DNA from 2 places in the Weizmannia sp. FSL W8-0676 genome. Region 2 is predicted to be linked to the other one. Evidence: riboswitches for the same ligand, from Rfam matches in the RefSeq annotation. Region 2 holds a riboswitch; the other holds the start of a gene.
What was found. Region 2 has a riboswitch for thiamine pyrophosphate ahead of thiT (energy-coupled thiamine transporter ThiT). Riboswitches for the same ligand answer to the same signal wherever they lie in the genome.
Positions count from the first base shown of each region.

Region 1: it holds a riboswitch for thiamine pyrophosphate, as region 2 does, so the genes downstream of both, NST20_RS02965 (MTH1187 family thiamine-binding protein) here and thiT (energy-coupled thiamine transporter ThiT) in region 2, are expected to answer to the same signal.

Region 1 covers NZ_CP151954.1:623,074-631,139, forward strand. The annotation lists gene prpB (methylisocitrate lyase) at 1-612, shown strand, start outside; gene NST20_RS02955 (general stress protein) at 661-1,152, opposite strand; gene NST20_RS02960 (amidase) at 1,276-2,763, shown strand; TPP riboswitch at 2,868-2,971, shown strand; gene NST20_RS02965 (MTH1187 family thiamine-binding protein) at 3,053-3,376, shown strand; gene NST20_RS02970 (ABC transporter permease) at 3,327-4,124, shown strand; gene NST20_RS02975 (ABC transporter substrate-binding protein) at 4,121-5,119, shown strand; gene NST20_RS02980 (ABC transporter ATP-binding protein) at 5,116-5,865, shown strand; gene thrB (homoserine kinase) at 5,895-6,815, opposite strand; gene thrC (threonine synthase) at 6,812-7,876, opposite strand; gene NST20_RS02995 (homoserine dehydrogenase) at 7,881-8,066, opposite strand, start outside.
Region 2 covers NZ_CP151954.1:1,398,356-1,406,421, reverse strand. The annotation lists gene NST20_RS06770 (3D domain-containing protein) at 1-387, opposite strand, end outside; partial or broken gene NST20_RS06765 ((2Fe-2S)-binding protein) at 601-909, opposite strand; gene NST20_RS06760 (FAD-binding oxidoreductase) at 1,063-1,620, opposite strand; gene NST20_RS06755 (CBS domain-containing protein) at 1,688-2,149, opposite strand; gene NST20_RS06750 (MBL fold metallo-hydrolase) at 2,227-3,078, opposite strand; gene thiT (energy-coupled thiamine transporter ThiT) at 3,275-3,865, opposite strand; TPP riboswitch at 3,914-4,014, opposite strand; gene NST20_RS06740 (SOS response-associated peptidase) at 4,072-4,746, opposite strand; gene NST20_RS06735 (rhodanese-related sulfurtransferase) at 5,123-6,097, opposite strand; gene NST20_RS06730 (DNA topoisomerase III) at 6,302-8,066, shown strand, end outside.

The sequences.
Region 1 (8,066 bases), 780 kb from region 2:
ACCGCCCGCGAAATGGCCGAAGCAGGTGTTGCGGCTGTTCAGATTGAAGACCAGCAGCTGCCGAAAAAATGCGGGCATTTAAATGGCAAACAGCTCGTTACCGCATCTGAAATGTGCGAGAAAATCAGGGCGTTGAAAAGTGTGACGCCGTCGCTTGTCGTTGTAGCCCGTACGGATGCGAGAGGCGTGGAAGGCGTGGAAGCGGCGCTGAAGCGGGCCAACGCCTATGTGGAGGCAGGTGCGGACGCCATTTTTCCGGAAGCTCTCGAGTCCCGTGAGGAGTTCCGTTTATTTGCGGAAAAAATAAAAGCGCCGCTCCTTGCCAACATGACCGAATTCGGCAAAACCCCTTATTATACGGCGGAAGAATTCGAAGAAATGGGTTATGCCATGGTTATTTATCCTGTCACTTCGCTGCGCGTTGCCGCAAAGGCTTATGAACGGGTATTTGAAAAGATTAAGAACGAAGGGACGCAAAAAAATGCCCTCTCCGACATGCAGACGAGGAAAGAGCTGTACAGCACGATTTCTTTAGAGGAATTTGAAGCGCTCGACCAGTCGATCGCTAAAACGATTCTTCCTGTTACGCCTGATCCTTCATCATCAACGTAAAGAAAAAGGGCAAACCCGCCTTTTCCGCGCGGATTTGCCCTTTTCAACTTAGCGGCCGGCCTGTTTAGATTTCTCCTGCGTCGTGGAGTAGTTTTCGCCAAATTCGTTTTTCAATCCGGATCCTGTTGTTTGGCCGGAAACTTCTGCGGCAGGATCGGCTGTTCCTGGAGCGGCCCTTTCATTGTGGGCAGAAGCATCATTGTCTGCGAGCACAAGATAGTGTCCGGCATCAATTTCGGCCGAATAGCGGTCCAGTTCGTCCTGCGGGAGATCGAGATTGGTCAGTTTTCTTGTCGTTTCGTCATAATAGCCCGGCTTGAAGAACCCTTTGATTTTCTCCCAGAGAGAGCTGTTTTGTTCATCCTGGGCAGAAGAGGTGTGGTCCACATTTGCGCCGGTCTGGTTTTTCAATAAAGTCCCATCATTCCCGTTTGAAATAATGGAAATATCGGAAGTGCTGTAGCCTTCTGCGGTCAACCGGTCTACTGCGTCAATCGTTTCCTGCAATGTTGTGTAAATGCCAACTACTTCTTTTGCCATCTCTATCTGCCTCCTAACGGTGATAGTGCACTTTTACCCGGTAGAAAAAGGGTTAAACGGTTTTCGCAGGTTTTGACATCTCCATAAAATTCAGTCAATATAAGATTGAATGGAGGGATTGAGATGGAACAATCTGCATATCTATCGTATGATGCAACAGAACTGGCCAGGCTCATAAAGCGAAAAGAAGTGAGTGTGGAAGAAGTGTTGGAGGCGGCAATGGCCCGGATTGAAAAAACAAACAGGCGTTTAAATGCCGTCATCCGGACACGGTTTGAGAAAGCAAAGAAGGAAGCGGCCGCGCTCCGTACAGATGAGCAGCCATTTGCTGGCGTGCCGGTTTTGCTCAAAGACATTTCCCAGGCGGTAAAGGGCGAGCTGCTCACATCCGGATCAAAACTGCTGCAGCAAAACCGCGCCAGAGAAGATGCTTTTTTTACGGCAAAATTGAGGGAAGCAGGATTTATCATCCTCGGGCAGACAAACGTGCCGGAATTTGGATTAAAAAATATTACGGAACCTGAACTTTACGGTCCGGCGCGAAATCCGTGGAATCCCCATTTTTCACCCGGCGGCTCAAGTGGCGGTTCCGCGGCTGCGGTGGCTTCCGGGATGGTACCGGTTGCCGGTGCAAGCGACGGCGGCGGATCGATCCGCATCCCTGCTTCTTTTACAAGTTTAACAGGATTAAAGCCGACAAGGGGAAGGACACCGGTCGGTCCGGGCCGCGGACGGCAATGGCAAGGGGCGGCTATTGACTTCGTGCTGGCAAAAACAGTCAGAGACAGTGCAGCGCTCCTCGATGTGCTGCAAACTGTGGAACCCGCTGCTGCTTTTCAAACGCCGCTTTTTCCGGGATATGTACAGGAACTAAAACAGAGCGGAACGAAAAAATACCGGATCGCATTTTCGGTTGCATCGCCAGTCGGGACGCCTGTCAGCCGCGACGCAAAACAGGCTGTCTATCAAACAGCAAAATGGCTGGAGCAGGAGGGCCATCTTGTGGAAGAAGCCGAAAATGGCGTTGACGGCAGGCGGCTGATGGAAAACTATTATTTAATGAACTGCGGGGAAATGGTTGCGGAACTTTCGGATTTGGAAAGCGCACTTGGACGCCCGCTTACGGAAAAAGATATGGAGCCGGTTTCGTGGGTCTTGTATGCTGCCGGGAAAAATGTCACGGCGGCGGAATACGCAAAGAGCCTTGCGGAGTGGGATAAAGCCGCAGCACAAATGGCTGCTTTCCATGAGACTTATGACCTGTATCTCACGCCTTCAACCGCGTTTCCGGCACCGAAAATCGGGGAACTTACCCAGACAGGGAAAGAGCGGGATCGATTGTTTGGCGTCACCGGGCTCCCGAAAGAAAAGCAGCAGGCGCTTGTCTATGAAATGTTTGAGCCGAGCTTAACGTTTTCCCCGTTTACGCAGCTCGCTAATTTAACCGGGCAGCCGGCGATCAGCCTGCCGGTCCATATAACGGCGGCCGGGCTTCCTTTCGGAATACAGCTGGTGGCGCCGAAAGGAAATGAACATTGGCTGCTGGATGTCGCATATGCGCTTGAACAGTCGGAACTTTGGGTTGGCATGCAGGGGAATCCCTGCCTTTAAAGCATAAATGAGGGGCTTTGTGCAGGCCCGGACGTTCTAAGGAATTGAAGGATTGAAAAGTGTTTGCCAAAAAGGATGGTTTTCATGTTACAATAAAATTACAAGAAAAAAAGCAGGGGAGCCGGTTTTGGCTGAGAGGATGCCGTTTTGCATCGACCCTTCACCTGATCTGGATAATGCCAGCGTAGGGAGTCTCATATTGAAGCATGTTTCGGCATGTTTTGGATGGACAGGCTTTCTTGCGCATGCAATGAAAGCTTTTTTATTTGAAAAAAAGGAGGAAAATTTGATGGAAAAATCGAATCAAGTAACGGTTTCTTTTTCAGTTGTTCCGCATATTAAAAGTGATGACTTATACGGTGTCGTAGACCGCGCGATCGAAGTTGTTCAAAACGCCGGCGTACGTTATGAAGTCGGGGCAATGGAAACGACGATGGAAGGCGATCTTGACGAACTGCTTGGGATCATCAAAAAAGCGCAGGATGCTTGCGTCCAAGCCGGTGCGATTGATGTCATCACATCGATCAAAATCCATTACAGGCCAAGCACCGGGGTGACAATGGATGAAAAAATTGCAAAATATCGCGAACAAGCGCCGCAGCCGGTTCGTTAACACGGCGCTCACGGCTGCCTGGCTCATTTTTTTGCTCTTCGTCTGGCAAGGGGCAACGGCCGGCTTTCATATCAGTGAATGGATGCTGCCAAAACCGACGGAAGTATGGCAGGAATTGAAAAATCTACAATGGATGGTTTGGCCCAATATTTGGCAAACTGCAAAAGAAGTATTGATCGGGCTTGCCTTTTCCATTATGATTGGCGCAGCGATTGCCGTTTTTATGGATATGGTTCCCGTTTTCCGGATGCTGGTCCGGCCGCTACTGGTCGTTTCGCAAACAATTCCGATTGTGGCGATTGCGCCGCTTTTCATCGTCTGGTTCGGATTCGGGCTCCAGTCAAAAGTTATTGTGGTCATTTTAATCTGCTTTTTCCCGCTGGCATTGAGCATCCTGGAAGGGTTTCAAACGGTGGATGATGACTTGGTGAAACTGTTAAAGACCATGCATGCATCAAAATGGCAAGTTTACAGGAAAGTCAAATTTCCGGCTGTGCTCCCTTACTTTTTTTCCGGTTTAAAAATTGCCGTTACATATAGTGTGATGGGTGCCATTATCGGTGAGTGGCTCGGCGCAAGCGAAGGGCTCGGCGTCATGCTGACAAGGGCGACAAAATCTTTTATGACTGCCCGCTTGTTTGCCATCTCCGCTGTCATCATTGGGCTCACATTTCTTTTATACGGCGCTGTTGAATGTTTGCAAAGGCTATCCGCACCATGGGTATATCGAAAGGAAGATCATCAATGAAGAAAATTTTAATCATGTTGCAGGCGGCCGTGTTGCTGCTTGCTGCCGGATGTGCCGGCAGCGGGCAGAAGGACAGCAGCAAAAAAGCGTTGCAAAAGGTGACGGTTGTGCTGGACTGGTTTCCGAACACCAATCATACCGGCCTGTATGTGGCTAAAACAAAACATTATTTTCAAAAGCAGGGCCTAGATGTGAAAATTATCCAGCCGGGAGACAATATCACGGCTGAACAGATGGTGGCCTCCGGGAAAGCGGATTTCGGGATCAGCTATCAGGAAAATGTCACCACGGCAAGGACGGAAGGAATCCCGATTGTATCCATTGCCGCGATCATCCAGCACAATACTTCCGGCTTTGCTTCTTTGAAAAAAGACAACATCACTTCTCCGAAAGATTTTGAAGGTAAACGTTACGGCGGCTGGGGTTCGCCGTCTGAAGAAGCCGTCATCAAAACGGTCATGGAAAAATACGGCGCCGACTACAGCAAAGTAAAAAATATCGTGCTCGGCCAGACGGATTTTTTCAAATCAATCGGACGTGAAGCGGATTTTGAATGGATTTATTACGGCTGGGACGGCATCCAGGCAGAGCGGAACGGGAAAAAACTGAATCTTATCATGGTCAAAGATCTCGACCCTGCGCTTGATTATTACAGCCCGGTCATCATTACAAGCGAAAAACTGGCCAAGGGGGATAAAACCCTTGTCAAATCATTTATGAAGGCTGCGGCGCAAGGTTATACATTTGCGATCAAGCACCCGGAACAGGCTGCCGATATCCTGATTCAGGACGTGCCGGATACAAATAAAGGGCTTGTCCGCGCCAGCCAGAAGTGGCTGAGCACGAAGTACCAGGACGATGCCGCGGAATGGGGGGTACAGAAGGAAGAAGTGTGGCGCCGTTATATGGACTTCCTTTATGACCATAAAGTCATTAAGAAAAAAATCAACATCAAGGCAGCCTACACAAACGAATTTCTTCCAAACCGGCCATGACGTATTTGCAATTGGAAGGCATTACGAAAACATTTGGAGGGAAAAAAGTGCTCGATGGCATTTCCGCAACGATCCAAAAAGGTGAGTTCTGCGCTTTTATCGGGCCGAGCGGGTGCGGAAAAAGCACGCTGTTAAATATCATTGCCGGGATTGAAAAGGCGGATGGCGGCAAAGTGATGCTTGGCGGCAAACCGGACGGGGTTCAGGATGCCGCCGGTTTCATGCCGCAGCAGGATTTGCTTCTGCCCTGGCGGACGGCACTGCAAAACATTGTCCTACCGCTTGAAATAAAAGGGGTGCGGAAACGGGAACGAATTTTGCGGGGGATGGAGGTACTCCGGCAGTTTGGCCTTGAAGATTACGCCGGCCACTATCCCGCCTCGCTCTCGGGCGGCATGCGGCAGCGGATCAGCTTTTTGCGCACGTATTTATGCGAAAAACCGGTTATGCTGCTAGACGAACCGTTCGGGAAGCTCGATGCCTTTACTAAAATGGATGTCCACCGCTGGCTGCTCGAATCATGGGAGAAAGGAAACCAGACGATTCTTATGGTTACCCATGATCTTGATGAAGCCGTGCTGCTATCGGACCGTGTTTTTGTCATGTCGCAGCAGCCGTCCGCCATCATCCACGAATTGAAGGTGCATTTGCCGCGCCCGCGGAAATGGGAGATGCTCTCTTTGGATGCGTTGAAAAAAGACAAAGATGAACTGTTAAGAGAACTTGCCTCATTTTTGGGGAAATAAAAAAAGGTTTGGAGATGCTCCAAACCTTTTTATAAGTTCAGCATATTGGATGCCGCATATTTTTCGACGGAAAGGCCGGTCCGGTCAATTTTGGCCGGTTCAACCAGCACATGCGGAAAATGGGCGTGGATCGTTTCTGCCATGGCCTCTGCCTGCCCGGACGGCACAAGCGAAATAACCGTCGGGCCGGCGCCGCTAATGACCGTCCCGTACGCGCCGAGTGATTTGGCCAGCCGGCGGATCTCCAAAAATTCGGGGATCAATTTTGTCCGGTACGGCTCGTGAAAACGGTCCTGTTCCATCATTTTTCCGGCCAGTTCGTACTGGCCGCTTATGAGCGCCGCAATAAAAAGGTTGCTGGCCGCACTTCCTTTTACTGCCTCTTTCCGTGCATAAAAATCAGGAAGCACTTTGCGCGCATCTTCCGTTTTTAACTCATAACCGGGAATAAACAGGAGCAAATCCGCCATGATGTCAAAAAACGGCACGACTTCGACTCGTCCGTCCCCTTGCTCGGCTGAAACAACGAGCCCGCCGAACAGGGATGCCGCGACATTATCCGGATGCCCCTCGATCCGCGAGGCAATGTCCAGCTTTTCCGCAAGCGAAAGCCCGAGATTTCCGGCAAAGTTGGCAAGTTCAATGCCGGCCACAACGGCTGAGGCGCTGCTGCCAAGCCCGCGGGCAAGCGGAATTTCACTGTCAACAATGACTTTGCACGGGGCCAGCCGGCTGCCATATAAATCCGCAACCTGCCGCGCAATTTTTAAGATAAAAGGGTCGCTGTCTTCCGGAAGCGGCGGCAAAAGGGGCGATACTTGTTCAAAAACCCATTCCTTGCTGCCGCACACTTCAAGCGTTAAGAAACGGTTGAGCGCCATGCCGACTGAATCAAATCCGGGCCCGAGATTTGCCGTGCTTGCGGGTACACGGATAACCAGCCTGTTCATACATGGATCACATTCGAAAGATAATCTGTCACGGCTTCTTCCGTTGCCGGCAGCACGGCAGGCCGGACTTCGACTTGGGACATGGCGGTTTGCGGGTCTTTAAGCCCGTTTCCGGTCAGGACAGCAACCACTTTGCTCCCTTTTTTGATCTGTCCCGTTTTGACCTGCTTGATGACACCGGCGATGGACGCACATGAACCCGGCTCGGCGAACGTCCCTTCATTGCGGGCGAGCAGCCGGAACGCATCAAGAATTTCTGGGTCTGACACCGAGTCGATCACGCCGCCTGATTCATCGCGGGCATTGACGGCCAGTTTCCAGCTTGCCGGGTTGCCGATCCGGATCGCGGTGGCGACCGTTTCCGGGTTTTCGATCACCCGGTCCCGGACGATGGCAGCCGCGCCTTCCGCTTCAAAGCCGTGCATTTCCGGCAGGCCGGTTTCAAATTTCTCATTGAACTCTTTGAATCCTTTCCAATACGCGCTGATGTTTCCGGCATTGCCGACCGGGATGGCAAGGACATCGGGTGCTGAACCCAGCTGCTCACAAATCTCGAAAGCTGCCGTTTTTTGGCCTTCCAGCCGGTAAGGGTTAACTGAGTTTACAAGTGTGACAGGCGAAGTTTCGCTTACTTTCCTGACGATTTTAAGCGCCTGGTCAAAATTGCCGTCAATTTCCACGATTTCAGCGCCGTACATAACGGCCTGCGCCAGTTTGCCAAGCGCGATTTTTCCGCTCGGAATCACGATGATCGCCCGGATCCCGGCTTTTGCAGCATAGGCGGCCGCAGAAGCGGATGTGTTGCCGGTGGAGGCGCAGATAACGGACCTGCTGCCGCTTTCGATCGCTTTCGCAACCGCCATCACCATGCCGCGGTCTTTAAAAGAGCCGGTCGGGTTCAACCCTTCAAATTTTCCGTACAATTCCACGCCGAGTTTTTCCGATAAGCGGGCAAACGGGATAAGCGGCGTATTGCCTTCAAATAATGTCAATTCTGGTGTTTTGTCTGTGACGGGTAAAAATGATTTGTACTGCTTGAGTAATCCTGGCCATTGATTCATGTCTTTACGCCTCTCCTTCAACACGGTAGTAGCTGTTCACTTCTTTGACAACAGGCATGTCATTTAACTGCTCGAGCGCCTTTTGGAAACGGTCGAGCGACACTTTGTGGGTGACAATGATGATTTCTGCAAGCTCATCGCGTTTATCAGGCGTCTGCAAAATCCGTTTAAAGCTGATGTTGAGCGCGCT
Region 2 (8,066 bases):
TTTTACTGTCACTTTGCTGTTCGGATTGGAACGAATCACGATTTGATCATGCGGGAAAATGACATCCGATGACAGATCGTTCCATTCTTTTATTTGTTCAACCGGCACGCCGTATTTTTTCGAGATATCCGACAGCGTGTCACCGGCTTTAACGACATAAACGTTTTTCGGGGAAATGGTTAACTTTTGTGAAGGATAAATCATTTCGGTGGAAAGTTGGTTATTTTGTTTTAATGTTTTAACGGATGTATTGTATTTTTGAGAGATCCCCCAAAGTGTATCCCCCGGTTTTACGGTATAAGTATCCGGCGCTGCGGCTTGTGCATTGACAGCCATTACGCTTGTGATTGTCACCGCAGCTGCAAGTGCTGATACTGCTTTTTTCATAAATTGTAACCTCCTCTTTTTGCCGGCTTTTGTGCCAACACCGTAAATCCTAACACACGGATTTAACAGGCGGATAACGGCAAAATGTTGATTTGGTTACACAAAAACGCTTCTTTGTAATCCCGTGAAAAATTTGTAACATAGGCATAAAGTCACGAATTCGCGCATAGAAGCAGAAAAACACCGTCGAATTGCGGCGGTGTTTGCAGCACTTTAGTCCTGTTGATCGATTTTTTTCAGCGGTTCTTTCGCCGGCCCTTCTACCACTTCGCCTGTACAAGCAAACCGCGAACCGTGGCACGGGCAGTCCCATGTGCGGTCTCCCGAGTTCCATTTCACTTCACAGCCCATATGGGTACATGTCGTATCGACCAGATAGAGGTTCCCGTCCTAGTCTTTGTAGGCGCCTGCCCGCTTTCCGTTAATACGGACAACGGCCCCTTCGTCATTTTTTAACGCATCTAAAGATTGATCCCGCATGTCAAGTTTTCCTTTGACGAGCTGCCTGGCAACGTCGGTATTCGCAGGTGTGTACAGATGCAAATGTATTTGCACGTCATGGTATGCCCTTTTTCCGTTTTGATTTTTAATGGGCTGCCAAAATCGATATCTTTCGCAGTGGTTTGTTCAAAAATCGGGACATTTTTTGTCCATTAAATATTCAATCAGTGCTTTTCAGTACGAAAGCGGATGGAACTGTGCCTGCCCGGCCATTTTCACCGCTTTTTTCCCGGGAATCCCGTCCGGCAGCGAACCGATCCATTCTCCCGGGATGCCGAGGGTTTCATACGCCTGCATTTCTTTTTCCAGTTTTTCAATATATGCATCGGAATTGGTATAGAGAAAGGCATCCTGCCGCGAAAAATCACAGCAGATCCCGTGCTTCAGGATCGTTTGTTGAATGAACGATGCAGCTGTTTCGTTTGCTTTGTAATAAAGGGATGCTTTTTCTTTTCCTATATGCTGGATCAATTCATCATAAATGAGCCCGTGCTGTGCGGTGATTTTTGCCGTCGTATGCCCGCTTGTGCCATTTGCAATAGATCCGGCATCAAACAGGATCGTTTTATAGCCTTCGTTTGCCAGCAAATAAGCGGTTTCAATTCCGGCCATTCCGGCGCCCGCAACAGCCACATCGGCTTCTATATCCTGCGTTAACGGCGGAAATTGCGGCATCGTGGCCGTTTTGCGCCACAACGGTTCAGGAGATTGCGGCATTGAAGTTCCGTTCATGATTTGACCTCCCCGAAAGACTGATATGTATAGTCATCCCCGGGGAGGCCGATCTAACCATTTTGATTTAGCTGTTGAGCAATCTATCCGTAATCTGGCGCATGATATCGCCTCTTGAGATGACACCGACAACACGATCTGCCTGATTGACGACCGGAAGTTTTTTAAAATGGTGTTTGGCCAGAATCCGCAGCGCGTTTTCAAAATCGTCTTCGGGCCTTACCGTATACAATTCCCGCCGTTTCATAATCTTTTCCACCGGAAAGTCCAGGCTGTGCGCCAGTTTTTCATTAAAGTCTTCCTGCTCATTTACCACGATCGTAATATAAAAATCATAAACGGTCCTTCCCTTTGGCTGCAAAAAGCGGATGACATCCCCGTCACTGACCATGCCGAGCAGCTTTCCTTCCGCATCCACGACCGGTACGCCGCCGATCCGGTGGTGGGCAAGCACCTTTAACAGTTCCCGGATCGTCGTCTCTTTTTTTACCGTAATGACATCGCGGATCATAAAATCTTTGACTTCCAATTTTCTCGCTCCTTTTTATCCATCCATTTACAAATTATTGTAAACCTTTGCGGGGAAGGAAGCAATGAAGAAACCGCCTATTGTGCGCCATCCACGTACTTCCCGTGATCCGGGAGCGCGATTTCATCAAATCCGGAGACAAGGGCCTCAAGCCCTTCCCGCAAGCCGGCGCCGGACATCGGGATCCCGTGGCCGCAAAGAGCAGTTTCCGGCTTTAAGGCAGCCAATTTTTCAACTGAGCGTTTTGCCGCCTTCCAGTCGTTTGTAAAATAGCGCGGCGGCCCGTTTACTTCCTGCTTTTGCACCAGCACTTTCCAAAATTCATCCTGTCTGACGGTGATAAATGCGTCCCCCGCGATCAACACGTTGTCTGCTTCCCTGAAGAACGATACATGCCCGTTCGAATGGCCGGGCGTATGGATCCATTTCCAGCCCGGCAGAAACGGGACCGTCCCGTCTTCGGGAAGGGGTTGGACAGCCTTGCCAAGATCAACTGGTTCATTCGGATATATCATGGAAATCTTCGCCAGCAGGCCGCCTTCAACAGTCGGATCGGGATCCGGATACGTTTCACGCCCGGTTAAATAGGGCAGCTCCAATGGATGTGCAAAAACCGGCACGTCCCATTTTTCCAATAATGGCGCAATCGCACCCACGTGGTCAAAATGGCCATGCGTCAGTAAAACCGCTTTTGGTTTTGACTTTTCCCCGAAGCGTTCCCGCACGGCTGAAAATATCGCGCCGGCGGAACCCGGCATGCCGGCATCCACGAGGACAAATGTACCGGTTCCGGCCCTGCCGATCAGACACACATTTACAATTTGGATGGTAAAGCAATAGATATCCGGCAGCAATTCCCTGCCTGTTCCGCTTTCAATCGAAGTCATCGGGATGATCCGGCCAAACGGGTGATGAATGTCTTTATCCATAAAATCCCCTTTCTTTCATTATTCCTTCTTTTTATCCTTTCCCGTTTCTTACGGCCATTACCCGTTCTGCCGGCCATGATCAACTGAAAAAGCGGTGAAACCGAACTCCGGCTTTACAAGGCGCCTGTTTCCATAAAGCCTCCTGCCTGAAGTGAAAACGGCAAGGCGCAGTTGCCTTGCCGTTTTCAAGTTGCTTTTACGCCGCATGCCTGTGCTGATTGCGGTATTTTGTCAGCAGCTGCGGGGCGGCATTAAAGAGGATCGCCGCAACAGCTGCGCATAAAATGCCATTGCCAATCATCGTGACGCCGTTCGTGATGAAAGAATAGAGAAACGCCGACTGCCCTTTAGGCGCATAGGAACCCCAGAAAAACACGCCGGCCAAGAAATGCCAGAAATAGCGGGCGAAACTGCCGGCAAGAACAGAAAGGCATATCCAAAAAGTCATCGTGCCCCTTTTGGCATGACGGCAGCTTCTTTCGATAAGCGGCCGAAAAAGCCCGGCAAACCCGATGAATGAAAAAGCGACCGGATATTCCATGATGCCCTGAATCGGGTTGAGAATATCATTTGCATCACCGGTGACGATCTGCAGCAAGCTCCAAATAAATCCCGAAGCAACACTTGCTTTAAATCCCCAGCGAAAAGCGACCACAAAAACCGGCAGCATGGCAAACGACAGGGAAATCACGTGCGTCACCTCAATGGACGGCAGCAAGTCCAGCAAAAGCGCAAATGCCGCAAAGACAGCCGCTTCAATCATGGCCTGTAAACTTAATTTGCCCATAAAAAAATCCCCCTTTTGGTATGCATGAACATAACGAACCATGGGAGGACAAAAGAAATTCCACATCCCTACGCCGGCATTAACCGGACAGGTTCAAAGGGTCAGAACATGGCGTTCACTCTCAGCTTAACGCTCCCCCTGTGGTTACGTTCATGAATTTGTCACCTTTATGATAAACTTTTTGCCACAGCATTTCAACAAAAAATTTAATTTTTTGGCAATAACAGCTCTGGAAAATTGTTTTTTGGCGAATTGACGCGTTCGGATACGGCATACATCTCCATCGCATCCGAATCATACTGCGCGAGGAGCGGCAACAGCCGGCCCGGTTCAGTGACCGTGCTGTCCAGCCATTTTTCTTCATCTTCCTTGCGTAAAATCACCGGCATCCGGTCGTGAATTTTTGCCATCATCCTGTTCGCCTTTGTCGTTAAAATGGTGCAAGTAAAGACCGGATTCCCTTCCTGATCCGTCCATTTCTCCCAAAGCCCGGCCATTGCAAAAATGCCCCCGTTCTTAAGCGTAATCCGCATCGGCGCCCGGGTGCCGTCTTTTCGGTTCCACTCAAAAAAAGAATCGGCCGGAATGAGGCAGCGCCGCCTTTTCACTGCCTCCCGGAAACCCGGTTTCTGAAATACAGTTTCACTTCTGGCATTGATCATCTTATGCCCGATTTTCGGATCTTTTGCCCAGGAAGGAATCAAGCCCCATTTTAAAAAACCCAGTCTGTACTGCCCGCGGGCGCTGATCACGGCAGCCACCATTTGCGAAGGCGCGACATTATAACTTTTGGCATATTCACTGCCCGGAAAAGAAGCTTTGGCATGGAACCTTTCTTCCAGCTCATTTACAGATGCCGTCAAAGTGTACCTCCCGCACATCCAAATCCCGCCTTTCTTTCTATCCTGAAAATTTTCATCCTTTTCCGGTGCCGCGTATGAAGCGGCACAGAGGTCTATTTTATCCCATTTTACGCAAAAAAGCAGGCAGATAAAAAGGATTTGGCCCGCTTGCACCAAATCCTTTCTCTGTTCCGGAACACGCCGCGTTTTAACCCTGCCCCCGGGCTTCGGATGGTTGCAGTGGATCCCGGTTTTTTTCTCTTTTTTTCACATGCCGCCCTCAGGCACCTTGTTTCTTTCAAGAAAATACCGCTTTTGAAGCAAGGAATCGCTCCGGCCGTTTCCGGGCGGGCACGGTTTCCATCCCCTTTTTCACCATCCGCTTTCCGAATCGTAAGGTTAAAAGCCGCGCCGGTTACCGGTTTAACGCCGCGTCTTCTTCTTCGATCCGGCGCAGCCGTTCAGCTACTTTTTCCGGTGTAAGGCCGTGTTCTTTTACATATAAATTATTTGGCACGGTGCGGCATTCATGCGAGCAGCTCCGCATATATTTATGTTCATTTTCTTCCGAGCATAAAAATTGCTTGTTGCAGGCTGGGTTGGCGCAGTTGACATAACGTTCGCACGGTTCCCCCGTAAAATAATCCCGGCCGACAACGACATGTTCCTTTCGGTTGACCGGAACGGAAATCCGTTCGTCAAATACATACAGTTTGCCGTCCCACAGCTCTCCCTGCACTTCCGGATCCTTTCCGTATGTCACAATCCCGCCGTGCAGTTGGCTGACATCTTCAAACCCTTCTTCCAGCAGCCAGCCCGAAAATTTTTCACAACGGATGCCGCCGGTGCAATACGTCACAATTTTTTTGCCTTTTAATTGATCCTTATGTTCGCGCACCCATTCCGGCAGTTCGCGGAAAGTGCGGATATCCGGGCGCAATGCCCCGCGGAAATGCCCGAGATCATACTCATAGTCATTGCGCGCATCCAGTACGACGGTATCTTCAGCCAGCAGCGCCTCGCGAAATTCTTTCGGAGACAAATATTTCCCCGTTTTTTCATTCGGATTGATGTCTTTTTCAAGCCGCAGCGTAACAAGCTCCTTGCGCGGGCGGACGTGCATTTTTTTAAACGCATGGCCGTCTGCTTCATCTTCTTTGAAGACCATGTCCCGGAACCGGGGATCTGCGTGCATCTTTTCTTTATATTTGGTTGTTTGTTCAACCGTTCCGGAAACAGTGCCGTTGATCCCTTCTTTGGCAACGAGGATACGCCCCTTTAAACCGGTCTCTTTGCAAAACTGCAAATGTTCAGCTGCAAAGGCTTCCGGATTTTCAATTTCAACATACTTGTAATACAATAAGACTCTGTACGGCTTTGTTTGTTCCATTATCGATAACCACCTATCCAATTATATTTGCAAGATATAATGCAGGCTTTCAGGTTACACTGTCTCTTACAAACCACCATTTTACCAAAAGCCCGTTTGCATTTCAAAATTTCTACTGTGAAAACAGAAGAAACGAAATGATTTATCAATCCTGTTTGATGCGTTATACTTGTTCAGACAGGAATAAAAGAAAGGTGTTATGCAATGAAATCGCTTGTACTCGCCGAAAAGCCGAGCGTCGGGCGCGAACTTGCGCGCGTTCTCGGCTGCACGGAAAATAAAAAACGTTATATCGAGGGGCCGCGCTATATCGTGACATGGGCGCTCGGCCATTTGATCGAACTGAAAATGCCGGAAGACTATCATTCAAAATATAAAGAATGGCGCATGGAAGACCTTCCGATTCTTCCGGATAAAATGGAAACCAAAGCAATCCGGCAGACATATCCGCAATACAAAGCAATCGAACAGCTTGGCAAAAGAAGCGACATCAAAGACTGCATTATCGCAACCGATGCCGGGCGCGAAGGCGAACTTGTCGCACGCTGGATTCTGGAAAAAATGCGCTGGAAAAAACCGGTAAAACGGTTATGGATATCTTCCCAGACCGACAAAGCGATTAAAGACGGGTTCAAGCAATTAAAACCGGCAAAGCAGTATGACAATCTGTACCGCTCCGCCGTCTGCCGCAGCGAAGCAGACTGGCTGATCGGGTTGAACGTGTCCCGCGCTTTAACCGTGAAATACAACGACCCGCTCTCCGCCGGGCGCGTGCAGACGCCGACATTGGCGATGGTGCTCGAGCGCGAACGGGAAATCCAGTCTTTTGTGCCGAAAAAATACTGGACCATTGAAGCGCTCGCCGGAAAACTCGAAGTGTCATATGCCCATAACGGCGAGAAACGGATATTTGATGAGCAAAAAGCAAATGCCATACACGCGGCTTTATCCGGGCAGACTGCCGTTGTAACACAAGTGATCCGCAAACAGAAGCAAGAGCAGCAGCCGCTCCCTTACGACTTGACGGAACTGCAGCGCGACGCCAACCACCGATTCGGTTTTACAGCAAAGAAAACATTGAACGTGCTGCAAAACTTATATGAACAGCATAAACTCGTTACCTATCCGCGCACCGATTCGAAATATTTGACGAAAGATATGGAAAACACGATGTACGACCGGCTGCTTGCGGTGAAAGATGCGTACAAAGAAGAAGTTCAGCCGGTCCTTTCCCGGAAAGGCAACATACTGGCCAAACGTGTCATCAATGATGCAAAGGTGACGGACCACCATGCGATTATTCCAACGGATGAACGCCCGGCCTTGCCGGATTTATCTGCCGATGAACGGAAAATCTATGATCTGATCGTAAAACGGTTCCTTGCGCTGTTCTACCCGGTTTATGAATATGAAACCGTCCAATTTAAGCTTCAAGCAGGCGGAAAAACCCTGGCCGGGCGGACAATGGCCGTGAAAAATGCCGGGTTTACCGCTGTTTTGCACCATGAACAGGAACGGGAAAATACGGCGCTGCTTTCGATCAAAGAAGGAAAAACATTTAAGCTGGAACAAATCCGGCTCAGCCAGCATCTAACCGAAGCGCCGAAACGGTATTCCGAAGCGGATATTCTTTCCAGGATGGAAAAATACGGGCTCGGGACGCCGGCAACACGCGCCGATATCATTGAACGGCTCGTCTCCTCCGAAACGATCAGCCGTGAGTCCGGCCGCCTTGTGCCGACACCGAAAGGCAAGCAGCTGATCGACCTTGTAAATGACGAGTTGAAATCGCCGGAACTGACCGCAAAATGGGAAGAACAGCTTGAAGCGATTGCCCGCGGAAAAGGCAACCCGAAGCAGTTTTTGGAAACCATCCGCCGGGAAACCGTACGCCTCGTCCGTGAAATCCGGACGAGTGACAAAAAATACCGCGCCCACAATTTAACGGGAACGAAATGCCCGGAATGCG